Regions from separate parts of the Herbaspirillum sp. NPDC087042 genome, predicted to be linked through region 2. Evidence: predicted binding sites of a transcription regulator. Region 2 holds the regulator's gene; each other region holds the start of a gene.
What was found. The regulator sigma-54, encoded in region 2, starts transcription at its own class of promoters, with help from an activator protein. The targets are predictions, from matches to a motif close to TGGCANGNAANCTGCTTT.
Positions count from the first base shown of each region.

Region 1: hmpA (NO-inducible flavohemoprotein) is a predicted target of sigma-54. The motif match lies at 3,864-3,881, and genes of this name have one in related genera.
Region 3: ACIPHN_RS22660 (PEP-CTERM sorting domain-containing protein) is a predicted target of sigma-54. The motif match lies at 3,347-3,364, and genes of this name have one in related genera.
Region 4: ACIPHN_RS02190 (PEP-CTERM sorting domain-containing protein) is a predicted target of sigma-54. The motif match lies at 2,677-2,694, and genes of this name have one in related genera.

Region 1 covers NZ_JBIUZW010000001.1:401,673-408,928, forward strand. The annotation lists gene pgi (glucose-6-phosphate isomerase) at 1-1,048, opposite strand, end outside; gene ACIPHN_RS01780 (hypothetical protein) at 1,966-2,157, shown strand; gene norR (nitric oxide reductase transcriptional regulator NorR) at 2,198-3,769, opposite strand; gene hmpA (NO-inducible flavohemoprotein) at 3,940-5,133, shown strand; gene ACIPHN_RS01795 (hemerythrin domain-containing protein) at 5,176-5,583, shown strand; gene ACIPHN_RS01800 (hypothetical protein) at 5,765-6,121, shown strand; gene ACIPHN_RS01805 (2-hydroxyacid dehydrogenase) at 6,127-7,119, opposite strand.
Region 2 covers NZ_JBIUZW010000010.1:175,136-182,391, forward strand. The annotation lists gene ACIPHN_RS15320 (UbiX family flavin prenyltransferase) at 1-422, opposite strand, end outside; gene grxD (Grx4 family monothiol glutaredoxin) at 451-762, opposite strand; gene hpf (ribosome hibernation-promoting factor, HPF/YfiA family) at 974-1,336, opposite strand; gene ACIPHN_RS15335 (RNA polymerase factor sigma-54) at 1,491-2,981, opposite strand; gene lptB (LPS export ABC transporter ATP-binding protein) at 3,044-3,784, opposite strand; gene lptA (lipopolysaccharide transport periplasmic protein LptA) at 3,784-4,422, opposite strand; gene lptC (LPS export ABC transporter periplasmic protein LptC) at 4,468-5,076, opposite strand; gene ACIPHN_RS15355 (KdsC family phosphatase) at 5,073-5,627, opposite strand; gene ACIPHN_RS15360 (SIS domain-containing protein) at 5,627-6,655, opposite strand; gene ACIPHN_RS15365 (hypothetical protein) at 6,783-6,989, opposite strand; gene ACIPHN_RS15370 (cation:proton antiporter) at 7,054-7,256, shown strand, end outside.
Region 3 covers NZ_JBIUZW010000020.1:20,175-27,430, reverse strand. The annotation lists gene hemW (radical SAM family heme chaperone HemW) at 1-11, opposite strand, end outside; gene rdgB (RdgB/HAM1 family non-canonical purine NTP pyrophosphatase) at 8-598, opposite strand; gene rph (ribonuclease PH) at 629-1,357, opposite strand; gene ACIPHN_RS22665 (YicC/YloC family endoribonuclease) at 1,686-2,600, shown strand; gene ACIPHN_RS22660 (PEP-CTERM sorting domain-containing protein) at 2,716-3,312, opposite strand; gene gmk (guanylate kinase) at 3,658-4,296, shown strand; gene rpoZ (DNA-directed RNA polymerase subunit omega) at 4,367-4,570, shown strand; gene ACIPHN_RS22645 (RelA/SpoT family protein) at 4,606-6,876, shown strand; gene ACIPHN_RS22640 (LysR family transcriptional regulator) at 6,967-7,256, opposite strand, start outside.
Region 4 covers NZ_JBIUZW010000001.1:490,517-497,772, reverse strand. The annotation lists gene lon (endopeptidase La) at 1-1,656, shown strand, start outside; gene ACIPHN_RS02205 (HU family DNA-binding protein) at 1,958-2,230, shown strand; tRNA gene ACIPHN_RS02200 (tRNA-Val) at 2,281-2,356, shown strand; tRNA gene ACIPHN_RS02195 (tRNA-Asp) at 2,382-2,458, shown strand; gene ACIPHN_RS02190 (PEP-CTERM sorting domain-containing protein) at 2,730-3,233, shown strand; gene ACIPHN_RS02185 (methyl-accepting chemotaxis protein) at 3,786-5,417, shown strand; gene ACIPHN_RS02180 (2-oxoglutarate dehydrogenase E1 component) at 5,604-7,256, shown strand, end outside.

The DNA of each region.
Region 1 (7,256 bases), on a different contig from region 2:
GACTGGCCGCGCCAAAGAAATTGGTGTACCACACCGTGAGCATGCCCAGGATGGCCGGCAGGTTGCGCTCCAGCGGCGTGCTGCGGAAATGTTCGTCCATTGCATGAAAGCCGGCCAGCAATTCACGGAAGTGCTGCGGCCCGATGGCGATCATGGTGGAGAGACCAATGGCACTGGTCATCGAATAGCGTCCACCGACCCAGTCCCAGAAACCGAACATGTTGCGCGGATCGATGCCGAAGCGGCTGGCCTCCTCGATATTGGTGGTCACCGCCACGAAGTGGCGCGCCACGGCCTGTTCATCGCCCAGTTGCTGCACCAGCCACTGGCGCGCGGCGTTGGCGTTGGTAATGGTTTCCAGGGTCGTGAAGGTCTTGGAACAGACCACGAACAGGGTCTCCTGCGCCGGCAGCTCGCGCACCGTTTCCAGCAAGGCCGCACCATCCACATCCGAGAGGAAATGCAGCGACAGCTCGCGCTGGCTGTAATGGCGCAAGGCCTCATGCGCCATCATCGGCCCCAGGTCGGAGCCACCGATGCCGATATTGACCACATGGCGGATCGGCCGCCCGGTATGGCCCAGCCACTGGCCATTGCGTACCTGCGTGGCAAAGGCTTCCATGCGCCCCAGTACCTCCTGCACCTGGGCCACCACGTCCTCGCCATCGACCACCAGATGCTCCTGGGCCGGCATGCGCAAGGCCGTGTGCAGCACCGAACGGTCCTCGGTGTGATTGATGCGATCGCCACGGAACATGGCGTCGATACGATCCTGCAGACCGCACTGGCGCGCCAGCTGCATCAGCAGCGCCATGGTCTCGCTGGTGACCAGATTCTTGGAATAGTCCAGGTAGATCCCCACCGCTTCGGCAGTGAAGCGCTCACCGCGTTTGTCATCGGCGGCAAACAGCCGGTCAAGACGGAAATGGCGGGCGCGCTCGCGATGATGTTCCTGCAGCGCGATCCATGCGCTCTTTGCCGTCAGGTCGTCCTTCTGGGCATACACGAACAGCGGCAACTGCAGATCGGCGGCGGGTAAGGTCGTCATGGGGAGGGCTCCTTGGGCTGGATGTTCTGGAGTGTGAGAGCGGGATTTCTGGTGCGGCGCGTCAGCACTTCTTTCAGGCTGCATCAACATCAGAAATACGCGCAAGCTCACTGATTCCGGTGACATCGGGTGGCGTGAATCACCCGCTACACGCCCAGCCAGTGGGCCGGACGGCATGCAGGGCTTGAGCGATGTTAGCGGTGCTCCGGCGCCAGCCAACATAGGACTGAGGCCCATTTGCCTGTAGGAAAAGCGGCAATTGCTGCTTTGCAACAAACGGTCAGGCACAAGCATCAGGCAAGCCGGAAAAACCTCTGTCAGCCCTGGCCAGCATTGCCTTTCCGGAGGTCAGCAAGTGACAGCCCCTGAGCATTTTCAGGGACTACTCTGCACGCATTGGCGAGCAATTGTGCCGCCATGTCCGAGGAGATGATCATGTTCATGAATCCGGTATCGGTGCCACGCAATCACCCACCCGTACAGGTCAGTTCCAGCGTCAATACCAATGTCAGTACGCAGCCGGTACAACCTCCGCCCAAGATCAATGTCCGCAATTGTGCGAAGGGATCGCGATACATTTCCGCGACGTCCTGGAGGCAAACGTGAAAGCCCTTTTTGCACTTCACGCCTGCTGTTCTCTGGCCATGTTTCTTCCATCACCCCAATCGCTCAAGACCATCACGATCACGAAATCTCCGGTGACAGCGCAGGCACCTGCTGCCGGATTGCGCCAGGCAGCAATAGACGGGCGGGATCAGGCCGACACTGCTGCATTGCCGTCATTCCTACACGCAAATCAGCCACGGGCCACCTGTTGCAGTGCAACCAGAACGGCTACCCTGCCCTCATCGTCCGACCCGCTCCTGCTGACGGTGGCAGGCGGGCCGACACGGCATTTTCATCCCTTGGAGATCATCATGTCGCAACTCAAGCATCCTTCCCACGGCGCGCTCGGTGCCCCCGCCACGGCCCTGCCGGAGCACGTCGCCGGCGCGCCTGACCAGGCGCTCCAGCACGTCAACGAGGACGTCGCTGCGGCGCGTCATCTGACGGCCATCCGCATCCGTGGTCAGCTGGCCGAACCCGACGGCGAGGCTTCTCCGGCCTGATCCGTAGCGAAACTGACCGCCCCGGCGCAGCTGGCCGCGCTCAGCGCAAGCCCAGCCGCCGCGCCAGCCGGTTGAGGTTGGCGCGGTCCAGCCCCAGTTCGCGGGCGGTGGCGGCGAAGTTGCCGCCATGGCGCTGCAGGCTCTGCTCCACCAGCCCGCGTTCATACCCCTCGACCCGCTCGCGCAGACTCCCTGCCGACGTCGGCTCGCCCTCCTCCGGCACGGCCGCACCGGGCTGCGTCGCCGCTTCTGCCGCGTGTAGTTCCAGCGCGGCTGCATCCAGCGTCAGGATCGCCGGACGTGTCTTGTGCGCCGCCAGGGCTCGCAGGGCGCTACGTCCCACCAGGTGCTCCAGCTCGCGGATATTGCCCGGCCATGGATAGTCCAGCAGCGCACGCTGCGCATCGGCCGACAGGCGCAGGCTGGCCAGGCCCAGCCGTGCGCGGTTCTCCTCCAGGAAATAACCCGCCAGCAGCAGCACGTCACGACCGCGCTCCCGCAACGGCGGCACACGGATCGGGAAGACCGAGAGCCGATGGTAGAAGTCGGCCCGGAAATGTCCGCGCTTGACCTCCTCGGCCAGGTCGCGATTGGTGGCAGCGATCAGACGCACATCGACGCGATGTTCGCGGTCCGAACCGACCCGCTGCAACTGCCCGCTCTGCAGCACGCGCAAGAGCTTGGCCTGCACGGCCAGCGGCAACTCGCCCACCTCGTCGAGGAACAGGGTACCGCCATCGGCCATCTCGAACTTGCCGCGCCGGTCCGCCACCGCGCCCGAGAAGGCACCCCGCACATGGCCGAACAATTCGCTCTCCACCAGGGTGTCGGGCAAGGCCGCACAGTTGAGGCTGACCATAGGCTTGTGCGCACGCGGCGAGGCTGCATGCAGGGCATGCGCGACCAGCTCCTTGCCGGTGCCGGTCTCTCCTGCCACCAGCACGGTCATGTCGCTGGGGGCGGCCATGCGGATTTCTTCCATCAGCTGACGCTGCGCGGGGCTCTGCCCGATCAGCTCGCGCTTGCCCTGGCTCTCTTCCAGCCCTTGCCGGTAGAGCTCGGCGCGCTGGCGCGCCTGCTCACCGGCTTGCGCCAGATCGCTGATGCGCTCGGCCACGTTGACGGTGGCCGCGGCCAGCGCCGCGAAGGCCTGCAACGAGGCCATGTCCACGCCATCGAAACGACCGCGCCCCAGGGCATCGAGAGTCAGCAAGCCCCAGGGCCGACCGTTGACGGCCAGCGCACAGCCCATGCAGTCATGCACTTCGAGCTGGCCGGAGTGGAGGTCGTTGAGCCCATCGACCAGGCCATCGTAAGGGTCAGGCAAGGGCGAGTCGGCGGCAAAGCGGGTCGGCGTGGCATTGGATAACAGGATGCCGAAACGCGGGTGGTCGGCCACGCGGAAGCGTCTACCCAGCGTGTCGCCGGCCAGCCCATCAATGGCCAGTGGCACCAGGATCTCGCCTTCCAGGCGCAGCAGGGCCGCCGCATCGCAAGGAAAGAGCGTGCGCATGGTGTGCAGCAGGCGTCGATAGCGCTCGCGGTCATCGATCTCGCGCGAGAGGTCGGCCACCAGCGGCAGCAAGGCATCCAACAGCACTTTTGAGGTCATTATGACTACCCATCCCAGAATAAGGAGTCATTATGACACGAGTCCACATGACTCCACACTGACGCAAGTCATTGATTCATAAGGATGCAGGGCATGGCACGACTCTTGTAATAACGGAGGGTAGACCGGACCGCCGGCATATCCACTCCACCATCACTGAAAGGCCTAGCATGCTTACCGATGCCCAACTCGCCATTGTCAAATCCACCGTTCCCCTGCTGGAGTCCGGCGGCGAAGCCTTGACCACGCATTTCTACAAGCTGCTCATGCGCGACTACCCGCAAGTGCGTCCGCTGTTCAATCGCGCCCACCAGGCCAGCGGCGACCAGCCGCGCGCACTGGCCAACGGCGTACTGATGTATGCCCGCCATATCGATCGCCTGGAAGCACTGGGTCCGCTGGCCGCACAGATCATCAACAAGCACGTCGCCGTGCAGGTCCTGCCGGAACACTACCCGATGGTGGGCGACTGCCTGCTGCGCGCCATCCGCGAAGTGCTGGGCGCCGAGATCGCCACCGATGCCGTCATCGATGCCTGGGCAGCGGCCTATGGCCAGCTCGCCGACATCCTCATCGGTGCCGAGCGCCAGCAATATGAAGACCTGGCCCAGGCCCCGGGCGGCTGGCGCGGTGCCCGCAATTTCGTGGTCACGCGCAAGGTGGCCGAGAGCGATGAAATCACCTCCTTCTACTTCGCCCCGCAGGATGGCGGCGAGTTGCTGGACTTCACCCCGGGCCAGTATATCGGCATGCGCATGGTGGTCGGTGGCGAGGAACAACGTCGCCAGTATTCGTTGTCGGCCTTGTTGCGCCAGCCGGGACAGGCACCGCAGTACCGCATCAGCGTCAAGCGTGAAGCAGAGGGCAAGGTGTCGCGCCAACTGCATGACCAGATCCAGGTCGGATCGGTGGTCGAGCTGTTCCCGCCTGCTGGCGAATTCACCTTGACCGAGGGTGACAAGCCCCTGGTGCTGATCAGCGGCGGCGTCGGCATCACGCCGATGATGACCATGCTGGCCGCGGCACTGCCCAGCGGCCGTCCGGTGCACTTTATTCATGCGGCGCGCCACGGCGGCGTGCATGCCTTCCGCCAGCAGGTGGAAGAACTGGCCGCGCACAATCCGCAGCTGCAGGTCCATTTCTGCTACGAGCAGCCGCGCGCGGGTGATCCGGCACCGCAAGCCACCGGCTTCATCGACCGTGCCCGCCTGCAGCAGTGGCTGCCCAAGAGCAGCGACGTGGACGCCTACTTCGTCGGCCCCAAGCCCTTCATGAAGGCCATCAAGCGCTATCTCGGCGAACTCGGCGTGCCGTCTGCGCAAAGCCGTTACGAGTTCTTCGGCCCGGCCGCGGCACTGGAGTGATCCAGGCAGCATCTTCGTCATCACAAGGCATCAGGAATCGCAATGAATCTAGACAAGTACCGCCGCGAACACGCGGACATCCTCGATCACGTGCAACAACTCAAGGCGTTGTCAGCGCAGGGCATCGCCGCGCAGGCGGCGGCCATCGCCCGCGTGGTGATCGCCATGAGCTCGGTCATCAAGCTGCATCTGTCGGTGGAGGATCGCTTCCTCTATCCGGCCCTACAGCAGGCCGATGCAACGCTGGCGACCAAGGCGCGCCAGTACCAGGAAGAGATGACCAGCATCTCGACCGAGTACGGCCAGTTCTCCCGCCAATGGAATGATGCCCAGCGCATCGCCGAGCAACCCGAACATTTCCGGACCGAGGCCAATCGGGTCCTGAAGATGCTGTTCGAGCGCATCGTGCGTGAAAACCGCGAGTTCTATCCGATGGTCGAAGCAGCCTGAGCCACGGGGCAGCGGAGCCTGGCTTCGCTGCCCTGCAACAGTTTTTTGCACTCTTTCACAATGAATTAACAAAAGTGCTTGATTCAACTGGATTAAATTGACCTTCAACAACTTTCGGCGCTGCAGCAAATGCTAATCTGAGGTTAAGCTGTACTCCCCCCTCTTCCGCCGAAAGACCATCATGAGCGAAAAACTGGGCGCCGAGCGCCACACTCCCGATGAGCTGACCCAGGAGCTGGAAGCCCTGGACATGGAAATCGTGCGTCATGCGGTGATCTGCCAGGTCCGCCTGTTCGATCCCGGCGTGCTCGACAACGTACTCAACAACAATGCCCTGGTCTGCGGCGAAGACCATCCGACCGCCTTCCAGAGCCTGCGCGGGCTGCTCTATCTGCATTTCGAGCTGCACCGGCAACTGGCCGAAACCTATGGCCAGGCCGATGCCAGCGAGATCATCCAGCGCGTACGCCAGCATCTGTTGCCACGCATCGGTGAACAGCTTGAATCGCTGTTCAACCGCCACCGCCCGGGCTCCTGATCTGGTCACGCCACCAGGCGCTCTCCCAGGCTGGCACCGGCGGCAAAGTCATCCAGGTTGTCGATGGTGGTCTGCATGATCTGGCCAATGGCTTCCTCGGTGAAGAAGGCCTGGTGCCCCGTCACGATCACGTTGGGGAAGGACACCAGGCGCTGGATCACATCATCGGTGATGATGGTCGAGGACAGGTCCTGGAAGAACAGGCTGGCTTCCTGTTCATAGACATCGATGGCCAGGCCGCGCAGGCGACCACTCTTGAGAGCCACGATGGCGGCCTCGGTATCGACCAGGCCGCCGCGACTGGTGTTGACCAGGATGCAGCCGGGCTTGGCGCTGGCCAGTGTCTGTGCGTTGACGATATAGCGCGTGCCCTCGGTCAACGGACAGTGCAGGGAAATCACGTCGCTGGCGGCGAACAGCTCGGCATGGCTCACGTAGCGTCCACCCAGCGCCTCGAAATCGGGATTGCGATGCACGTCGCTGCCCAGGATCTCGCAGCCGAAGCCGGCCATGATGCGGGCAAAGAGCGTACCGATCTTGCCGGTGCCGATGACGCCCACGGTCTTGCCATGCAAATCGAAGCCCATCAGGCCATCGAGCTCGAAGTTGCCTTCGCGGGTGCGCATGCTGGCGCGGGCGATCTTGCGGTTGACCGCCTGCAGCAGGCCCACGGCAAACTCGGCCACCGAATACGGCGAGTAATCGGCCACGCGCGCCACCGCGAGACCCAGTCGTCGTGCTGCCTGGATGTCGATATGGTTGAAGCCGGTCGAACGCGTGGTCACGAAGCGCACGCCCAGGGCCGAGAGGCGTTCCAGCACCGGCGCGCCGAGGTCGTCGTTGACGAAGGCAGCCACCGCCTCGCAGCCGGCGGCCAGCTGGGCGGTATTGATATCGAGACGATCCTGCAGGAACACCAGTTCGTGGGCGCCGCGGGCATTGGCGCGGGCCAGCAGGGTCTGGTCGTAGCGACGGGCACTGAAGACGGCAGTTTTCATGAATACCTTTCCGATCGTTGCGAAATGTTGCGAAGCGTTGAGGATGCCGACAGCATCGATGCGGCATTGCACCATGATTGCGCCGGGTGCGCATTGACGCAACGCATCTGGCAGCACCAATGCTGCTTTTTCGGACG
Region 2 (7,256 bases):
CGCAGGTGCGCCAGGTTGAAGGGGGTTTCGCGCACCATCAGCACCAGGCGGCGGCGTTCCTTCAGGACCACGTCGGCGGCGCGCGTGATGAGGTTGTCCGACAGGCCATGGGCCACCGAGGCCAGGGTCTTCATCGAACAGGGGGCCACCACCATGCCGGTGGAGGCAAAGGAACCGCTGGCGACACAGGCGCCCACGTCACGCACGTTGTGCACCACGTCGGCCAGCGCTTCGACATCCTTGCGCCGCATGTCCAGCTCCTGGTGGAGCGTGAGCACGCCGGCGTCGGAAATCATCAGATGGGTCTCGACCTGCCCCTGCTTGCGCAGGTGTTCCAGCAGCCGCACGCCATAGATCGCGCCGGTCGCGCCAGTGATGGCGATGACCAGGCGCTGGCGCGGTGTGCCGGAGGTGGCGTTCATGATCGCCAGGCTTGTCGGGGAAAGCGGATCAGCCCTGGATGAGGGTCTGCAGTTCGCCCGAGGCGTACATCTCGCTCATGATGTCGGAGCCACCGACGAATTCACCCTTGACGTACAGCTGGGGAATGGTCGGCCAGTTCGAGTATTCCTTGATGCCCTGGCGCACGTCCGGGCTTTCCAGCACGTTGACGGTGACGATGTTCTCGGCGCCGCTGGCCTTGAGCAGCTGGATGGCCTTGCCGGAGAAGCCGCATTGCGGGAACTGGGCGGTACCCTTCATGAACAGCACGACAGGGTTTTGGGTCACGGTTTCTTTGATCCAGGATTGGACGTCGCTCATGGCTATGCCTTTGAAAATGGGATTGCCGACATTATAGGGAAAAGCCGGCGCTCGCGTTGGAACCGCCACACCCGGATTGATCTCGCACACAACAGTTTATTTCAATCGGGAAACTATTTATATGATATGCAAGCAATGACGCAGCTTGCCCAAATGCAAAAGGGCGCTTGCGCGCCCTTTGCTCATGTCAGGTGATGAAACTGTCAGGGCATCATGCCGCGCCAGCCATCATGTCGCCGGCAGCTTCGTCCGGCAGGCGTTTGGCGGCGGAGTGATGCTCCTGCAGCCGGTCCTTGTGCTTGATGACCTGGCGATCGAGCTTGTCGATCAGGGCATCGATAGCAGCATAGAGGTCGTGTGCGATGCTTTCCGCATGTAGATCCTTCCCCTTGATGTGGACGTTGATTTCCGCTTTTTGGCGCTTTTCCTTTTCTGTGAGTTTATCTACGCTCAGGATCACGCTGACGTCGATCACGTTGTCGAAATGGCGCTTGATGCGTGCCAGCTTGCTTTGCACGTATTCCCGCAGGGCGGGGGTCAGTTCGAGGTGGTGTCCACTGATGGTCAGATTCATACAACACTCCTATCGTGAAGTCACTGGAGGTTCGAGCAATCCATCGCTACTGCTGCGCTGCCAAAGGCACGTCTGACGTGTCGGTTGGCATCGGATGCTTGCCAGAACACAGCAACGGCTACTGCAGAGAAACTGAGAAAAAAATGCGAAACACTCAGAGGGACTTGCGGAGATTGACCGGCGGAATCTTCAACACTTCGCGGTATTTGGCGACTGTACGTCGCGCGACCACCATGCCTTGTTCTGCCAGCATATCCGCAATCTTGCTATCGGATAATGGGGTCTGCGGGTTTTCGGCTCCTATCAACTGTTTGATCAGTGCCCGTATCGCGGTGGAGGAGGCTTCGCCTCCGGTTTCAGTCGCGACGTGGCTACCGAAGAAGTACTTCAACTCAAACATGCCGTGCGGCGTGAGCATGTATTTCTGAGTTGTCACGCGAGAGATTGTGCTCTCGTGTAGACCCAGTGTATCAGCAATTTCACGCAGCACAAGGGGGCGCATGGCGACTGCCCCATGTGAAAAGAAGTTTCTTTGACGTTCGACAATAGCCTGTGCAACTCGCAAAATTGTATCGAAGCGCTGGCGCATATTCTTGATGAGCCACTTCGCCTCCTGCAGCTGGGAAGACAGCGATCCCTCGCCCTTGGCCTGCTTCAGCGCACTCGCATACATGGCATTGACGCGCAGCTTGGGCATGACCTCATGGTTGAGCATGACCTGCCAGCCGGTCTTTGTCTGTTTGACAATCACATCCGGCACCACGTAGTCGGAGGAATCGCGCGCGAATTCCGCACCCGGATGGGGGCGGCACTGGCGGATCACCGCCTGGGCTTCGCGCAGGTCCTCGTCGTCGCAATCGAGGGCTTTCTTGATCTTGTTGAAGTCGCGCTGGGCGAACAGCGGCAGGTAATCCTCAACGATCCTCAGCGCCAGCTTGCGGGTCACGAACGGCACCTTGGGCAGGCGCCGGATCTGCAAGGCCAGGCATTCGCCGGCACTGCGCGCGCCGACACCGGCCGGGTCCAGGCTCTGCAGCAATTTCAGCGCAATGCCCAGCTCTTCCAGGTCGATGCCCAGCTCTTCGGGCAGGCGCGCCAGGATATCTTCCAGCGGTTCTTCCAGATAGCCGCTGTCGTCGAGCGCGTCGGTGAGCAGTTCCAGCAGTGCGCGGTCGCGCAGGGTGCGGGCGGTCACGCGGATCTGGTCCAGCAGGTGTTCGCGCAGGGTGATTTCGTGGGCTTCCAGTTGCGGACGGGCATCTTCGTCGTCAGACGATTTGCCGTTGCGGGCAACGTCGTCGAAGCTCCAGTCGGACTCGCCGCTGACACCGCCCTCGGGGGCGTTGTCCTGGTATTCGAAGCTGGATTCGCCATCGGCGCTGGCGGGGGCCGCGTCGCCGCTGCCTTCGCTGTTGCCTTCGGCCACACCCGAAGAGGGCGTGGCACTGACGGCACCATCGGCCAGCAGGCGCACCGAATTGTCCAGCGCATCGTCGAGGCGTTCCAGCAGCGGATTGTCGGAGAGGATCTGTTCCAGCTCCTGGTGCAGTTCCAGCGTCGACAATTGCAGCAGTCTGATCGACTGCTGCAATTGCGGCGTCAATGCGAGGTGCTGCGAAGTTCGTAACTGGAGCGATTGTTTCATCTGTTTTTCGTGTGGCGGCGTGGCCCGCTGTTTTCTATGCCTAGCATCTCCGCACGCAGGTCTTACATGCGGAAGTGCTCTCCCAGGTAGACGCGTCGGACCGATTCGTTGGCGATGATCTCATCCGGATTGCCGCTGGCCAGGACCGTGCCCTGGTTGATGATGTAGGCGCGGTCGCAGATGCCCAGGGTTTCGCGCACGTTGTGGTCGGTGATGAGCACGCCGATGCCGCGTTCCTTGAGGAAGCGCACGATGCGCTGGATCTCGATCACCGCGATCGGGTCGATACCGGCAAAGGGTTCATCCAGCAGCACGAAGCGCGGATCGGTGGCCAGGGCGCGGGCGATCTCGACGCGCCGGCGCTCACCGCCTGACAGCGACAGGGCCTGGCTTTCGCGCAGCTTCTCGATCTGCAGTTCGTGCAGCAGGTTGTTGAGGCGGTTCTCGATTTCGTCGCGCGAGAGTGACTTGCCGTCTTCCTTGCGCAGTTCCAGCACGGCGCGGATATTGTCTTCCACCGTCAGCTTGCGGAACACCGAGGCTTCCTGCGGCAGGTAGGACAGGCCCAGCGTGGCGCGCTTGTGGATGGCCAGGCGCGAGATGGGCGAGCCATCCAGGTCGATCTCGCCGCCATCGGACGGCACCAGGCCCACGATCATGTAGAAGGAGGTGGTCTTGCCGGCGCCGTTGGGGCCGAGCAGGCCGACCACTTCGCCGCTGCGCACTTCCATGGAGACATCGCGCACGACCTGGCGGGCGCCATAGCTTTTCTTCAGTCCGCGGACTACCAGCGAGCTCGTCATTACTGGTCCTTTCCGGGTTGCGCGGCCTGGGGCTTGCGTTGCGGCGCGGCCGGCTGACCCGGGACGGAAGCAGGGGCGGGAGCAGGCGCAGCACCGGCCGGCGGCGGACTCTTGGGCTGGATCACGGCCGTGATGCGGCCGGCGCCCGGCTTGCTTTCGCCGCTGACGGTGTTGTTGACCGAGTAGAACTCGGCGCGGCTGTCATAAGAGATGAACTCGCCATTGACCTCGTCGGTGACGCGCTTGCCATCCATGCGCTGGATGTGGGCGCGCTGGAACAGCTTGGAAATCTCGGTCTGCTCGGAGTACTCGATGCGCTCGGCCTGGCCTTCGATCCACAGGTCGGGGCCGCCATCGCGCTTCTGGCGGAAGCTGGCCAGTGCGCCCGGGGCGGCGTACAGGGTCGCATACTCGTAGCCGTACTGGTCGGTCGTCAACACCACGCGACCGGCCTTGATGATGAGCGTGCCGCGGGTCATCACGACATTGCCGGTGAAGGTCTTCACCTGGCGCACGTCGTCATAGACCATCTGGTCTGCTTCGATGTTGGTGGGCTTGGTGGAGTCGGCCTTCTCGGCACGCGCCACGCCGCACACGGCAACCAGCATCAACAAGGGCAGTAAGAGTGAGCGTTTCATAGATTCCTGTCGGGTCTTGGCGATCTTGTTGTAATGGGGAGGGACTCAGCGTTTCTTCGGGGCCGGCTCGTAGTAGCCGCGGACATTGCCAAACAACTGCACGACCGCCGTGGCGTTGTTGGCCAGCATGCCCACACCATTCAATCTGGTGGTGCCCATCGTCATTGCAACCGGTTTGTCGGTCTTGACGATTTCATCGTCGGGCAGCAACAGCAGGTATTCCGACACCAGGTGCATGGGGTCGCGTCCCTTGGTGGCGCCACGGATGGCGTTGGCATTGCCGTACATGTGGATCTGGGTCTGGTCATCGGTCACGTGGGCGGTGTCCGAGTACAGCTCCATGGGGGGCTTTTCCTTGTCCAGGTTGTGCACCACCGGCTTGGTGATCTCGAAGGAGTCGTCCAGCGGGAAGTGGACCATCTTGGTGCCGGAGACGTCGTAGCGCGGCAGGCCGGTCGGCCCCATCTTCACGTAGTTGAAGTTGTCCAGGTAGTAGTCGGGCTTGCCGCGCGGACGTTGCGCCGCCTGCTGGTCGCCAGTGGCGCGCAGCGCCTGCAGCACCCAGAAGCTGCCCAGGGCGGCGCCGATCAGCAGGACCAGGATCACCACGATGCGGATCCGGTCGGCTGCACGTTCGCCGCTGCGCCCGCTCATGCCAGGTACGGCGCCAGCGCCGCCTCGTAGTTGCCCTGGGCGGCCAGCACCAGGTCGCAGACTTCGCGCACCGCGCCGTTGCCGCCGCTGGCCTGGGTCACGTAGTCGCTGCGGGCCTTGACCTCGCGATGACCATTGGCCACGCAAGCCTTGAAGCCGACCCGGGTCAGCACCGGCAGGTCGATGACGTCGTCACCCAGGTAGCCGCAGGCCGATGCGCTCAGGCCGGTGTGCTGCAGCAGTTGCTCGAAGGCCTGGCGCTTGTCATGCACGCCCTGGAACACCTGGGCGATGCCGAGATCGCGCGCACGACGCAACACGTAGGGCGACTGGCGCGCGGTGATGATGGCTGCCGCCGTGCCGAACTGCTGCATCATCTTGATGCCGTGGCCATCCAGGGCGTTGAAGCGCTTGAACGCTTCGCCGTCTTCGCCATAGAACAGCCCGCCATCGGTCAGCACGCCATCGACGTCGAAGATCATCAGGCGGATAGCGGCGGCCTTGGCCAGGACGGCCGGGTCGAAGGTGCTGGCGAAGGCTGGCGTGGTCATCAGATCACCTTGGCACGGGTCAGGTCATGGATGTGCAGCGCACCGGTCAGCACGCCATCGGCATCGGTGACCAGCAACTGGTTGATGCGGAATTCTTCCATCAACTGCACGGCATCCACCGCCAGTTGGTCCTGGTTCACGGTACGCGGGTTGGCGTGCATGATGTCGGCGATGCAGAACTTGCTGAAGTCCTGGCCGCGTTCGAGCAGGCGGCGCAGGTCGCCGTCGGTGAACACGCCGATGGGACGGAAGTCCGCATCCACCACGGCCGTCATGGCCATGCCCTTGCGCGTGATTTCCATGAGCGCCTCCGACAGCGAGACATCCGGGCGTACCGCCGGGATGGCATCGCCACTGCGCATCACATCGCGCACATGGGTCAGCAGGCGGCGGCCCAGCGCGCCACCGGGGTGGGAGCGGGCGAAATCCTCTTCCAGGAAGCCGCGCGCATCCAGCAGCGAGACCGCCAGCGCGTCGCCCATGGCCAGGGTGGCCGTGGTGCTGGCGGTGGGGGCCAGGTTGAGGGTACAGGCTTCCTTGTCCACGCCCACGTTCAGGTGGACGGTGGACAACCGGGCCAGGCTGGAGTTGTCATTGCCGGTCATGGAGATGATGACCGCGCCCATGCGCTTGACGATGGGCACGATGGCCATCAGCTCGGCGGTTTCACCGGAGTTGGAAATGGCGATGAAGACATCCTTGGCCGTCACCATGCCCAGGTCGCCATGGGCGGCTTCGGCCGGATGCATGAACAGCGACGGGGTGCCGGTGGAGGCCAGGGTAGCGGCGATCTTGCGGCCGATGTGGCCGGACTTGCCGATACCGGAAACGACGGCGCGGCCATTGCTTTGCAGCAAGAGATGCACGGCCTGGGCCAGTGGCTCGGCGCTGTCGTCGGACAGGCGGTTCTTCAGCGCCAGGATGGCATCGGCTTCGATCTGCAGGGTCTGGCGCGCCAGTTCGAGGGCGCGGCGGGCATCCCCGGCCGAAAAAGATGCAGGCGTGGTTTTGTCATCGGTTACACTCATAACCGAAGTATAAACGAATTAGCAAAGCAAAAAACTTGCCAGATGTAAGGGAATGCTGCTGGCCTGACCCGGTCGGGCGCGGTGCAGCATGCTTGCAACAGGGAGCGCACTGGCAGTGGCGACGATATCAGGTTGCGGTGCAAAAAATGGTAAGGCAATGGGGGCACAGGAATGAAGCTGCTGTTGCCATGTCGCCGGCCTGAATCCACAAACTGGTGCGCACCAAACTGGGCCGGTGCTGGCGTGCCGCGGCCATCATCCCGATCGGCCTGATCGGCTTGATCTGCCCACCCATCTCGGCCATCCGGCATGTTTCTCGCTTCACGGTGGTCAATGCGATTGCCCGTGCTGATTCCCGGCGAGTCCCAACATCGTTACCAGAATCACATCATCCACACATGTTTTCCGGACTGGAACTGACCCTCTTCCTTCTGGCCGCGGCGGTGCTCGGCGTGGTCGCTTTTCGCATGATGCAGTTGCCCCCCATGCTGGGCTACCTGGTGGTGGGCATCGTGATCGGGCCGCACGGCCTGGCCTTTGCCGAGGATAACGAGACCACCCATGCGCTGGCCGAGTTCGGCGTGGTGTTCCTGATGTTCTC
Region 3 (7,256 bases), on a different contig from region 2:
ATGGGAATCATTTCAACTTCTCGACCAGCGCACGCAGGGCCTGGCCGCGATGCGACACGGCATTCTTCTCGGCCGCGCTCAGTTCGGCGGCCGTCTTGCCCAGCTCCGGCAACAGGAAATACGGGTCGTAGCCGAAACCACCCTCCCCGCGCGCCTGCGCCACGATCTCCCCCTTCCAGACGCCATCAGCGATGACCGGTTGCGGATCGTCAGCGTGACGCACATAAACCAGCACACAGTAGTAATAGGCCGACTTGTCGGCATGAGACTGCAGGTCGGCGATGAGCTTGGCGTTGTTGGCCGCATCCGACTTGGGTTCACCGGCATAGCGCGCCGAATAGACGCCGGGCGCGCCGCCCAGCGCATTCACGCAGACCCCGGAGTCATCGGCCAGCGCCGGCAATCCGGTCAGGCGCGCGGCGTGGCGCGCCTTGGTCAGGGCATTCTCGACGAAGGTGCCGAAGGGCTCCTCCGCCTCGGGCACGTCGAACTCGCCCTGGGGACGCACGTCCAGGCCGATATCGCCCAGGAGGCTGGCGAATTCCTTGAGTTTGCCGGCGTTGTTGGACGCCATGACGATCTTTTGCTTGTGATCCATATCTCTACTCTGCTCGCTGGATGACCGCTGTTACAGGCCCAATGCCTGCTTTTGCAGGCCATTGAGGGTGGCGATGCCCTGTTGGGCCAGGTCCAGCAGGCTGTTGAGCGTCGCGCGATCGAAGGCGGCGCCCTCGGCCGTGCCTTGCACTTCGACGAAATGGCCGGCTTCGGTCATGACCACGTTCATGTCGGTATCGCAGTCGGAATCTTCCAGATAGTCCAGGTCCAGCACCGGTAAGCCCTGGTAGACACCTACCGAAATGGCGGCCACGAAGTGCTTGGCCGGGATGGTCTCGATGAGGCCGCGCGACTTCAGTGCCGAGAAGGCGTCATAGGCGGCCACCATGGCGCCGGTGATGGCGGCGGTACGGGTGCCGCCATCGGCTTGCAGGACGTCGCAGTCCAGTTGCAGGGTGCGCTCGCCGAAGGCTTCCAGGTCGAAGGCGGCGCGCAGGGCGCGGCCGATCAGGCGCTGGATTTCCTGGGTGCGGCCGGACTGCTTGCCCTTGGCGGCTTCACGGTCCATGCGGGTATGGGTGGAACGCGGCAGCATGCCGTATTCGGCGGTGAGCCAGCCCTGGCCACGGCCCTTCAGGAAACCGGGGACCTTCTCCTCGATGGAGGCGGTGCACAATACCTTGGTGTCACCGAACTCGACCAGCACCGAACCCTCGGCGTGCTTGGTGTACTGGCGCGTGATGCGCACCTCGCGCAGTTGCGAAACGCTGCGGCCGCTGGGGCGATGGGAGGCTGTCATGGGAATCCTTGTCTCTTGACTGTGTTGACGGTGATCTGCGATCAGGCTGGATAGATGGGCGAAGATCCGGGGAAAAACGCCCGATTTGATGTTTTTGATAGCGCGGCGCCGCCAATCTTCTTTAAAATGCGGGGTCCGACCGGGCCAAGCCCCGGGCAGACCGCACAGGCGGCTGCCGGAACGTTCAAGACCGGCATTGTAATGGATAGGCGCAGCTACCGTGGTTTGCTCTTGTCGAACCCGCCCTGTCCTGCCCCGCTTGACCTGCAACCCGATCCCAACCCGCCAGCGCCATGACCACAGCATGCGCCAGCATACGGAGCCCCAATTGACCATCTACAGCATGACCGGCTACGCCGTCACCACCCGTGAAACCAGCGCCGGCACGGTCACCCTGGAAATGAAGAGCGTCAACTCGCGCTTCCTCGACCTGCAATTCCGCATCAACGACGACCTGCGCGCGGTCGAGCCATCCCTGCGCGAAGCCATCATGGGCCGCCTGGTGCGCGGCAAGGTGGAATGCCGCCTGTCCTTCGGCCGCAAGGTCGCCAGCGGCAACAGCCAGGCCATCAACGGTAACGTCGTGACCCAGCTGGCCACCCTGCAGGACCAGTTGCGCGCCCAGTTCCCCGATGCGGCACCCCTGTCGATCAATGAACTGCTGCGCTGGCCGGGCGTGATGGAAGAAGCCGAGATCAGCCAGGAAACCCTGCAGACCGACATCATCGCCACCATGGTGCAGACCCTGGATGCCTTCGTCGACACCCGCGCCCGCGAAGGCGCGGCGCTGCAGGCAGTGATCCTGGCCCGGGTCGATGCGATGGAAACCATCGTCGCCCGCATCACGCCACTGGTGCCGCAGCTGGTGGCCCAGTTCCAGCAGAAAGCCACCGAACGCATGACCGAAGCACTGGGCCTGGCCCTGCAGACCGAAGGCGCCAGCGTCCCGGTGGCCACGCGCGAAGAGTCGCTCGAACGCATCCGCCAGGAAGTGACGCTCTACGGCATCCGCATCGATATCGCCGAGGAACTGGCGCGCCTGTCGGCCCACCTGGGCGAGACCCGCCACATCCTCAAGAAGGGTGGCCAGGTCGGCAAGCGCCTGGACTTCATGATGCAGGAGCTCAACCGCGAGGCCAATACCGTCGGCTCCAAGGCCGCCGTCAAGGAACTGGCCGATGCCTCCATGGAACTGAAGCTCCTGATCGACCAGATGCGTGAGCAAGTGCAGAACCTGGAGTAAGCCATCCGCGCGGACGGAGATGAGCATACTGCTCTACCATTCAAGCCTCTGATACGCGGTGAAAAAAAAGAGGCCGGACTAGCCGGCCTCTTTATTCAGATAGCAGAAACGAAACTTACTGCTTCTTGCTCTTGCGACGGCTCACACCCAGGCCAACCAGACCCAGGCCCAGCAATGCCAGGCTGGCGGGTTCAGGAACATTGACGGCGTTCTGGAACCTGACCTGGTCAAAGCCACCGACTTGACCATTGTCACCCGAGGTTTCCAGGATGTTGATGGACGCGATGCCGCCTGCGGACTGCCAACCAGCGAACACCGACTGTCCCCGCACGCTGACCGACTCGGAACCGACCAGATTGGATGCTGCGTCATAGAACGACACCAGATAGGTCGCCGGGCCGACGTAGACGTTCAAGCCCACCAGCGAATAGGCAGCATTGAGTGCAATGGTGATGTTGCTGATGCCGGCGTTATCAGTAAAACCCAAACCATACTGGACCAGGTTACGCCAGCCCGGGCCACCGCTACCGGTGCTAGCCTCGCTGAAGGTCAGTCCCTGATAGGTGAAAGCACCAGCGGCTGGTGTGCCGGCGCCGGACATGTTGACCGTGGTCGCTGCAGTCAGGTCGGAGGCGTTGATGGCGGTAGCGTGAGCAGAGGCGGCAACAGCACCAAACAGGGCGAGACCGGCGATAATGGAAATTTTTTTCAAGGCGAACTTTCTTCAGTTGATTGTTTGCCAAGATAAAGCACATTGTATGCCAGGATCATTTATCCAATAATTTCAATAACTTACAAACCACACGCGAAATATATGTAAAGAACATGTAAAGAATGCCGACACCCGTCGTGAGCACCCTGGCCGCGCCAACCCCGTTACCCCCGGAAAAATCTGGCATCCCGGCAGTTTTAATGCTATTACTCCGCATCCTGATGCCCCGCCCACCCTGCGGAAATCACTCCAGTCACCACCAGGCCAAGTCCGTGCGCCGCCACGGCAGCGAACGACGGCGACTTGCCAGCACCAACACTTCGAAACAAAAGTAGCGAGAAATTCATGCCAGCCAAAACCCCCACCTCCGGCAGCCTCTTCATGGTCGTCGCCCCCTCCGGCGCCGGCAAATCGACCCTGGTCAACGCCCTGCTCAAGCAGGAACCGGCCATCAAGCTGTCCATTTCCTACACCACCCGCGCGCCGCGTCCGGGCGAGGAACATGGTCGTGAATACTATTTCACCAGCGTGGATGACTTCCTCAAGCGCCAGGCCGAGGGTGAATTCCTGGAATGGGCCGAGGTCCATGGCAACTACTACGGCACCTCGCGCCTGATGATCGCCGACCAGATCGCCAATGGCACCGATGTGCTGCTGGAGATCGACTGGCAAGGCGCGCAGCAGGTGAAGAAGCAGTTCACCAATGCGATCGGCATCTTCATCCTGCCGCCCTCGATCGCCGCCCTGGAAGAGCGCCTCAAGAAGCGCGGCCAGGATGAGCCGCACGTCATCACGCGCCGCATCCTGGCTGCCGGCGGCGAAATCGCGCACTCGCCGGAGTTCGAATATGTTATTATCAACCAAGAATTTGCCGTCGCTTTATCGGAGCTGACAGCGATCGTCCAGGCAGCCCGCTGCCGCTTCCCGCAACAAGCCGCCCGCAACGCCTACCTGTTCACGCAACTGGGTATTCACGCGAGCTGAGCCAAGCGGAGCCCCCGCCGGGCACCGGACCTTTCAATCCATCCAGCAAGACCGTCATTCAGGAGTTCACATGGCCCGCATCACTATCGAAGATTGCCTCAAGCAGATCCCCAACCGTTTCCAGTTGACCCTGTCGGCGACCTATCGTGCCCGCCAGCTGCTGCAAGGCCACACCCCCAAGGTTGACGCCAAGGACAAGCCGACCGTGACCGCCCTGCGCGAGATCGCCGCCGGCAAGGTCGGCATTGAAATGCTGAAGAAAGTCCCGGCCTGATCCTGGTCCGTCCATGAAGCTGATAACGGTCAAGTATGAGCCTCACCACTACCGACACCACCTTATCAGCCACACCTAGCCCCAAACGCGCAGCCGGTTCCACACCGGGTCGCAGCGCCGCTCCCAACGACGTCGCCCCTGCCACTGCCCACAGTGGCGTGGCGACGTTCGCGCATCTGATCCCCAAGCTCGAAGAGTACCTGACCCCAGCCGAACTGAAGAAGGTCAAGGAAGCCTATCGCTTCGCCGATGAGATGCACCTGGGCCAGATGCGCAAGTCCGGCGAGCCGTATATCTCCCACCCGCTGGCGGTGGCCGAGATCTGCGCCGAATGGAAGCTGGATGCCCAGGCCATGATGGCGGCCTTCCTGCACGATGTGATGGAAGACCAGGGCGTCAAGAAGGAAGAGCTGATCGAGCGTTTCGGCGCCTCCGTGGCCTCCCTGGTGGATGGCTTGTCCAAACTGGACAAGATCGAATTCCAGAGCCAGGTCGAGGCGCAGGCCGAGAATTTCCGCAAGATGCTGCTGGCCATGGCACGCGATGTCCGGGTGATCCTGGTCAAGCTGGCCGATCGCCTGCACAACATGCGTACCCTGGGCTCGATGCCGCCCGAGAAGAAGCGCCGCATCGCCCGCGAGACCATGGAAGTGTACGTGCCCATCGCGCACCGCCTGGGCCTCAACAATATCTACCGCGAGCTGCAGGAGCTGTCCTTTGCGCACCTGTACCCGCTGCGCCACCGTACCCTGTTCAAGGCCGTCAAGGCCGCCCGCGGCAACCGCCGCGAAGTGGTCACCAAGATCATGGAGTCGGTCACCAGCACCCTGATCGCCGCCGGCATCCCGGCCCAGGTCGACGGCCGCGAAAAGACCCTCTACGGCATCTACCGCAAGATGCGCAACAAGCACCTGAGTTTTTCCCAGGTGCTGGACGTCTATGGCTTCCGCGTGGTGGTCGACAGTTTTGCCAATTGCTATGTGGCACTGGGCACCCTGCACTCGCTGTTCAAGCCCATGCCGGGCAAGTTCAAGGACTACATCGCCATTCCCAAACTGAATGGCTACCAGTCGCTGCACACCACCCTGATCGGCCCCTATGGCACGCCGGTGGAATTCCAGATCCGTACCAGCGACATGCATCGCGTGGCCGAATCGGGCGTGGCTGCCCACTGGCTCTACAAGGATGACGAAGGCAGCCTGACCGACCTGCAGCAACGCACCCATGCCTGGCTGCAATCGCTGCTGGATATCCAGAAGCAGACCGGCGATTCGGCCGAGTTCCTGGAGCATGTCAAGGTCGACCTGTTCCCCGATTCGGTCTACGTGTTCACGCCCAAGTCCAAGATCATCGCCCTGCCGCGCGGCGCCACGGCGCTGGATTTTGCCTACAGCATCCACACCGACATCGGCGACCAGACCACCTCGGCCATCATCAACCACGAGCCCGCGCCGCTGCGCTCGGAGTTGCACAACGGCGACATCGTCGAGATCATCACCTCGCCAACCTCGCGCCCCAGCCCCAACTGGCTGGGCTATGTGCGCACCGGCAAGGCACGCTCGGCGATCCGCCATCGCCTGCGCACGGCCAACCGGATCGAATCGCAAGCAGTGGGACGGCGCCTGCTGGGCAATGCCCTGCACACCCTGGGTATCGAGCCGGAACTGCCCTCGCACATCGTCGAGCGCCTGCTCAACGAGTCCAGCGCCAAGACCATGGAAGACCTGTATGCGGAGATCGGCATCGGCACCCGCATGGCCCCGCTGGTGGCGCGTCACATCATGACCATGATGGATACCGGGCTGAGCGTGCCGCAGCTCGATCCCGAAGGCCACATGCTGCCCAACAAGCCCGATCCGGTGGTCATCACCGGCAGCGAAGGAGCGTCGGCCCAGCTGTCGCCATGCTGTATGCCGATCCCGGGCGACCGCCTGACCGGCTACCTCAAGCCCGACCAGACCCTGATCGTGCATACCCAGGAATGCGAGACCGCCAAGCGCCTGCACGAGAAGGAGCCAGACCGCTGGATCGAGCTGGCCTGGGGCCACGACCTGAACCGTCGCTTCGATTGCCGCATCACCATCCTGATCCACAACGAGCGCGGCACCCTGGCGCGCATCGCGGCCGAGATCGGCGAGTCCGATGCCAATATCGTCTCGGTGAGCATGGATGACGAAGGCGGCAATGCCTCGATGAAGTATCTGCGCTTCACCATCCAGGTCGAGGATCGCGTGCACCTGGCGCGCACCATGCGTGGCATCCGCAAGATCGACAGCGTCGCCCGCATCCTGCGCGAACGGGGTTGATCGGCGTATCTGCCAGTCGTCAATAACAAACGCCCGCATCATGCGGGCGTTTGTTTTCCGGGGCGATGCGCAGCGCAGTCACCGATGGCCTCAGGCCGACACTTTCTCGCGCTGCCGGCCTCTTTCTCCAACACCCTGCTTGCGCTCGGCCAGTGCCTTGGTTTCCTTGGCCGCCAGTTCGCGCGCCAGATGCTCCTGGCATACCTGCGCCCCCTTGTCGGCGATGCCGCGCTCCAGCTTGTCGGCGAAGAATTCGATCAGCGCCGAGACCGCGCTGGGCAACTGGCGACGATGGACATAGACCGCATACAGGCCCATGGCGTCGCGCTGGTAGTCCGGCAGGATGTGGACCAGGGTACCGTTACGCAAGTCTTCCGAGG
Region 4 (7,256 bases), on a different contig from region 2:
GAAGAGCTGGAAAAGAAGATCCTGGCCGCCAAGATGCCCAAGGAAGCCCTGGAAAAGGCCCAGTCCGAGCTCAAGAAGTTGAAGCTCATGTCGCCCATGTCGGCTGAAGCCACCGTGGTGCGCAACTATATCGATACCCTGGTCGGGCTGCCCTGGAAGAAGAAGTCCAAGGTCAACAATGACCTGCCCAATGCCGAGAAGGTCCTGGAAGGCGATCACTATGGCCTGGATAAGGTCAAGGAACGCATCCTGGAATATCTCGCCGTGCAACAGCGCGTGGACAAGCTGAAGGCGCCGATCCTGTGCTTCGTCGGTCCCCCGGGCGTGGGCAAGACCTCGCTGGGCCAGTCCATCGCCCGCGCCACCAACCGCAAGTTCGTGCGCATGGCACTGGGTGGCGTGCGTGACGAGGCCGAGATCCGTGGCCACCGTCGCACCTACATCGGCTCCATGCCGGGCAAGATCCTGCAAAGCCTGTCCAAGGTCGGTGTACGCAATCCGCTCTTCCTGCTCGATGAAATCGACAAGCTGGGCATGGATTTCCGTGGCGATCCGTCGTCGGCCCTGCTGGAAGTGCTGGATCCGGAACAGAACCATACCTTCTCGGACCACTACATCGAGGTCGATTTCGATCTGTCGGATGTGATGTTCGTGGCGACCTCGAACTCCTTCAACATCCCGCCGGCACTGCTGGACCGGATGGAAGTGATCCGCCTGTCGGGTTACACCGAGGACGAGAAGACCAGCATTGCGCAGCGCTATCTGCTGCCCAAGCAGATCAAGAACAACGGCCTGAAGGAAGGCGAGATCAGCGTGGCCGAATCGGCCATCCGCGACATCATCCGCTACTACACCCGTGAAGCCGGTGTGCGTTCGCTGGAACGCGAAGTCTCGAAGATCTGCCGCAAGGTGGTCAAGATGCTGCTGCTGAAGAAGCAGGAGAAGAAGATCACCGTCACCTCGCGCAACCTGGACAAGTTCCTGGGCGTGCGTCGCTTCGACTTCGGCATCGCCGAGAAGGAGAACCAGATCGGCCAGGTGGTCGGCCTGGCTTGGACCGAAGTGGGTGGCGACCTGCTGACCATCGAAGCGGTGAACATGCCCGGCAAGGGCCAGATCATCCGTACCGGTACGCTGGGCGATGTGATGAAGGAATCGATCGAGGCCGCGCGTACTGTCGTGCGCAGCCGTGCCCGCAAGCTGGGTATCAAGAACGAAGTGTTCGAGAAGAGCGACATCCACATCCACGTGCCGGAAGGCGCGACCCCCAAGGACGGTCCGTCCGCGGGTATCGCGATGACCACGGCGCTGGTCTCCATCTTCAGCGGCATTCCAGTGCGTGCTGATGTGGCGATGACCGGTGAAATCACCCTGCGTGGTGAGGTGTTGCCCATCGGTGGCCTGAAGGAAAAGCTGCTGGCGGCGCATCGCGGTGGTATCAAGACCGTGCTGATTCCCGAGCAGAACGTGAAGGATCTGGCCGAGATTCCGGACAACGTGAAGAACAAGCTGGAGATCATCCCGGTGCGTTGGATCGACAAGGTGCTGGAAGTGGCGCTGGAACGCCAGCCGGTACCGCTGAGCGACGATGAAGCCATCGTCGAGACGGCGGTGGCAGCCAAGGATGGGGCAACCGATCCGGTGGTCAAGCACTGATCTGCCAGAGTTTCATCATCGGCGTAGTCCGGTATTGAAATGTTGAAAAGCGCCTCGTGAGAGGCGCTTTTTTCTTATGCGCCGGGGTTCATGGTTCATTGCACTATTCTGAATGACTGATCCTCGCTGAAAATCACGTCAAAACCCTGAAACCCGCTTGACACCTGGGGAAGCGGCTTGTTTAATAGCCGCTGCGGAAAATTTCCGCAAGGCAAGCGACGGTGAGAGGGGCTCTGTCGTTGGGTCGCATGAGCTGTCACTTGAAATCAAACCAAACCAAATACTTGTTCGAGGGGCGTAAGTGAATAAAGGCGAACTGATTGAACACATTGCCGGTGCCGCGGATATCTCCAAGGCAGCGGCCGGACGTGCAGTAGACGCATTCATTGGTGCAGTGAAGACCACGCTGAAGAAGAATGGCACCGTGACCCTGGTGGGTTTCGGCACCTTCGCAGTGGGCAAGCGAGCAGCGCGTACGGGGCGTAATCCCCAGACCGGAGCCGCCATCAAGATCAAGGCAAGCAAAGTTCCTAAATTTAAAGCTGGCAAAGCTTTAAAAGATGCTATAAAATAATGTTCTTTCGTTGCTGAGGAAACAAAAGCAACGAGACTGTTAAGGTTGCCGGGCGCTTAGCTCAGTTGGTAGAGCGGAGCCCTTACAAGGCTTAGGTCGGGAGTTCGAGCCTCTCAGCGCCCACCAGCATCTTGCAGTCTGCACCCGTTTTGGAGCGGTAGTTCAGTTGGTTAGAATACCGGCCTGTCACGCCGGGGGTCGCGGGTTCGAGCCCCGTCCGCTCCGCCAAATAAAACGCCTCGTTCGCAAGAACGAGGCGTTTTTGTTTTTGCGCAGCAAAAACGGGCGGAGTGGAGGGAGCCGCCTGCGCGGAAACAATCCTCACTGTCGGAATTCCTTTCAATCCGAATTCCTGATGTGAGTTTTGGCGGTAGACGGCCGAAAAATGATGCATTAAATACAATAAAATCAATGGCTTGGAAACAGGGGAAGTGAGGTTTCAATTCTGGCAAGGTTATTGCATTGACAATATTGCCACTAACCGAATGAGGACTTCATCATGACTCTCACCAAGCGCCTGCTGGCATTAATCTCATTTGCCCTGGCATTCTGCATGCCAGCCGCCCACGCCAATACCGTCACCATTGACGGCACCTGGTATAGCAACACCCAAAGCTGGAGCATCACCTTCACCGGTAATGCCGACGGCGCCGGCAATATCAATCTCGCGAACCTGACGGCGCTTTCCTTCTCGGATAGTGACAGCCAGACTTTCTCGCTGGGCAATGTCAATGCTTTCGGCACCTTCAACGTCAATACCAACGTATGGTCCAGCAATGCCGCTGACTGGTTCGGCAATCTGGATGCATTCCTGACTTCAAACTACTTTGGCTCCAACTTCGGCTGGAGCCTGGCCAACGGTTGGGACTACTTCCCCCCGGTGGATTCCTACACCGTGGTGAGAAATACCGGCGGTACGGTCCCCGAGCCAATGTCGCTGGCACTGATGGCCCTGGGTCTGGTGGCCTTGCGCGCATCCCGCCGCCAGCCCAAGGCCGCTTAAGCAGGGAGCCGCAAGCCGCAATAAGCCGCAGCAAGCCAGACGCACAGCACGCGTCGACATCAATTACTAACGATCTGGTCTTGCAGGGCAGGGGCCACCTCACGCGAGGTGGCTTTTTTTTGCGCTTGCCGGCCATGCAAAGGCCGATCCTGCGCCATCCTCATGACGTACGTTTGATCACGTGGCAAGTACACTTGTTCGTTACGTGACACGCGTCCCTGCCTGGATGCTTGTCGCGTCGTAAAACATCATAAAAACTCTATTTTTACGTGACATTTCTTCAAAGTAATGTTTAACTTGTGGTGAATTTGCGGTTTCTCAACAAAAGAGACCGGCGTTAGCCGAGGCGGATTGGTTTTGAGGAATTACCCATGCTGGCAGCTCTCGATGGATAGCCACCAGCCAGGCGTAGCACCCCGACGAATCGATATAGAACCAGTAGAGATGCAGTAAGCGGATTCGCAAGAGTGTGACGACACGGAGTACGCGGGGCGTAGTGGCCGTGCCGTCGACTGCATGTTCGATATCTATTCGGGATAGGAAGGGGTGGCAATGAAGCTGGCCAATTTCAATATTGGCGTCCGCTTGGGGGGCGCATTTTCGGTAGTCTTGCTCTTGATCGTGGTGACCGCCCTGGTCGGGGTCAGGAACCAGTCATCCAATAATGCCGAGATGAACGGCATCGTCAACGAGAAGTACCAGCTCATCGCATTGAGCAACCAGATCAAGAACAATGGCTACAAGGCCAATGCGGTACTGAGCAATATTCTGCTGGCGTCCTCACCCGAGGCATCGGCCAAGTACATGGAGCAGTACGTGGGCCTGCGCAAGGCCAATACCGAGGCTTACCAGCAACTGGAAGCCTTGCTCGACAACGACAAGAGCAAAGCCCTCTATGCCGAGCAGACCACGGCGCGCAGCGCCTATGGCGTGACCGTGCGCAAGTTCTTCGAATTGATGAAGGCCGACAGTCGCGCCGAGGCAACCACGCTTTACCAGGGTGACATGTCACGCCTGCAGGTCGAGTACTTCGTCACCGTCGACAAGATGGTCAACTACCTGGCCCAGGAGATGGTCAGCGATGCCCGTCAGGCGTCCGACCAGGGTCAGATGGCCGTGGTGCAGATGATTGCCCTGTCGGCGGCAGCGGTAGTGCTGGCGTCCATCATCGGTTTCCTCATCACCCGAACCATCACTGCGCCGGTCAAGAATGCCGTGGTGCTGGCCGAGGCCGTAGCCCATGGAGACCTGTCCCATCGCCTGCAGGCCCAGGGCAAGGATGAAATCAGCCGCTTGCTGCATGCCCTGCAGAACATGAGCGATAACCTGCACGACACCGTCTCCAATGTGCGCAGCGGTACCACCGCCATCGACATGGCCGCGCGTGAACTGGCGCAGGGCAATTTCAGCCTGTCCGATCGTACCGAGCAACAGGCCAGCTCCCTGGAAGAAACCGCCTCGGCCATGGAGCAGCTGACCACGGCCGTCAAGCAGAATGCCGACAACGCCCGCCAAGCCAGCGCGCTGGCAGTATCGGCCTCGGATGTGGCGGTGCGCGGAGGCTCCTCGGTGGAGCAGGTGGTCAACATCATGAGCGCCATCAGCACGTCCTCGGGCAAGATTGCCGACATCATCACGGTGATCGATGGCATCGCCTTCCAGACCAATATCCTGGCGCTGAACGCCGCCGTCGAGGCAGCCCGGGCCGGGGAGCATGGCCGCGGCTTTGCCGTGGTGGCCAGCGAAGTGCGTGGACTGGCCCAGCGCAGTGCCGTGGCTGCAAAGGAAATCAAGTCCCTCATCGAGGGCTCCGTGGACCAGGTCAAGACCGGCAGCGCCATCGTCGAGCAGACCGTCTCCACCATCGATGAGGTCATCGCCAGCATCAAGCATGCAACCGACCTGATCACCGATATCAGCTCCTCCAGCAAGGAGCAGAGCGAGGGCATCGAGCAGATCAACCAGGCTATCAGCCAGATGGACCAGATGACCCAGGAAAACTCGGCCCTGGTGGAGCAGAACGCTGCTGCCTCCAAGGCCTTGCAAGGCCAGGCCGAGCAACTGTCGGACCTGATGGGACGCTTCAAGCTCAGCGAGTTGCTGGCGCACTCCCATGCCCACCCCAACAGACCCGGTCCACGGGTTGCCACCGTCCAGCCCGAGCTGTCCCTGATCGAGGCCTGAACGCCCGTTCCTGAGCGTTTGCGAGGAGACCGCGCGCGCCGGTTCGACGGCGCGTCGCGATAACAAAAGCGCGTCCCATCCGATTCCCTTACCCGAATGACTTCGCCACGATGCCGTGGCGCAGGCTTCGGGGGAGGTGACTCGTCCATGCTACTTGACCGTGCAGCCGCACTGAAAGGTCTCGCCATGAGTTTCCAACACCCCACTTCCGTTGCCGGCCATGCCGGCGTGCGCCAGAGCCTGGCCCATGCGCGCGTTCAGGCCTTCATCGATGCCTACAAAAGGGAAGGCTATCGCATCGCCGATATCGACCCTCTGGACAGCATCTCCGTGCCCGACATTGCCGAACTGCAGCCGCAGTACCACGCGCTGTGCGACGAGGATGTCGTCCTCTCGCAGCATCGCTTCCTCGATGGCCTGGGCCTGACCAGTGTCAGGGACCTGGCCCATCACCTGGGCAAGCTCTACAGCGGCCCGCTGGGCGTGGATTGCAGTGGTATCCGTGATGACAGCCGCGGCCAGTGGTTGCTGGCGCGCCTGGCGGCGCCAGACCATGGGGCCGAACTGGCCGGGCATGAACGGGCCGCCTTGCTCACGCGGCTGGTGGCCGCCGAGGAATGGGAGCGCTTCCTCCAGGAGGAGTACCCGCTGGGCAAGCGCTTCTCCCTGGAAGGTTGCGAGAGCCTGCTGCTGCTCATGGAGAGCCTGGCCGAGCGCGCCAGCTTCTACCAGCTGGAGAAACTCTTCTTTGCCATGCCGCACCGGGGCCGCCTGAACCTGTTGGTGAATTTCATGCAGATGCCGGCCGCCGAGATCGTGGCATATTTCGACAAGCAGAAAACCACGCCAGCCGCCGCCGGGGCGGTCGATCTGCCGTATCACCTGGGTCACCAGAGCGTACGCCCCACGGCCCATGGCCAGATCGCCCTGCTGCTGGCGCACAATCCCTCGCACCTGGAGAGTGCCTATCCGGTATTGCTGGGCATGGTGCGCGGCGCCCAGGCGCAGGATATCCATGGCCAGGTACCGGCGTCAGTGGTGATCCATGGCGATGCCGCCTTCTGCGGGCAGGGCGTGGTCATGGAGTCGCTCAAGCTGGCGCAGCATCCCGGCTATACGGTGGGAGGCACGGTACACGTCATCGTCAACAACCAGATCGGCTTCACCACCCCCAATCCGCTCGATCCCGAGAACCACGGTTATTGCACCGACATCGCCCGCGTCGTCGGTGCGCCGGTGCTGCACGTCAATGCCGATCAGCCGGAGATGGTCTTGCGCGCGGCGCGTATCGCCTTCGACTACCGCATGCAGTTCCAGTCCGATGTGGTCATCGACCTGGTTGGCTACCGCCGCTGGGGCCACTCCGAGCAGGATACGAGCACCTTCACGCAACCCTTGCTGCATGGTTTCATCGAGAAGCATCCCACCGTCACCGCGCGCTACGAGCAGGCGGCCCAGCCGGGCATGGCCGATGGCTGGCCCGGTCTGGCGCGGGCACGGCTGGAGGCGCGGGCACGCTTCCAGGCTGATGTTGTTGAAAACGGGGCGGCACACGCTCAGCCGGTAGTGCAGCCGGCGCCGGTGTTGCGAGAAAATCCGGGGCTGGCCGAGCTGCGTCATTTCGTCGAACGGATGACGACCCTGCCGGAAGGGTTCGCGGCACATGCCGCCATTGGCAAGCTGATTACCCAGTGGCAGGCCAGCGTGACGACGCCGCAGGCGGTCTGCCAGTGGACCTTCGCCGAGAACATGGCCTATGCCTCCCTGCTCAGCCAGGGACAGGCGGTGCGCATCTCGGGCATGGATGTACAGCGTGGCACCTTCCTGCACCGTCATGCC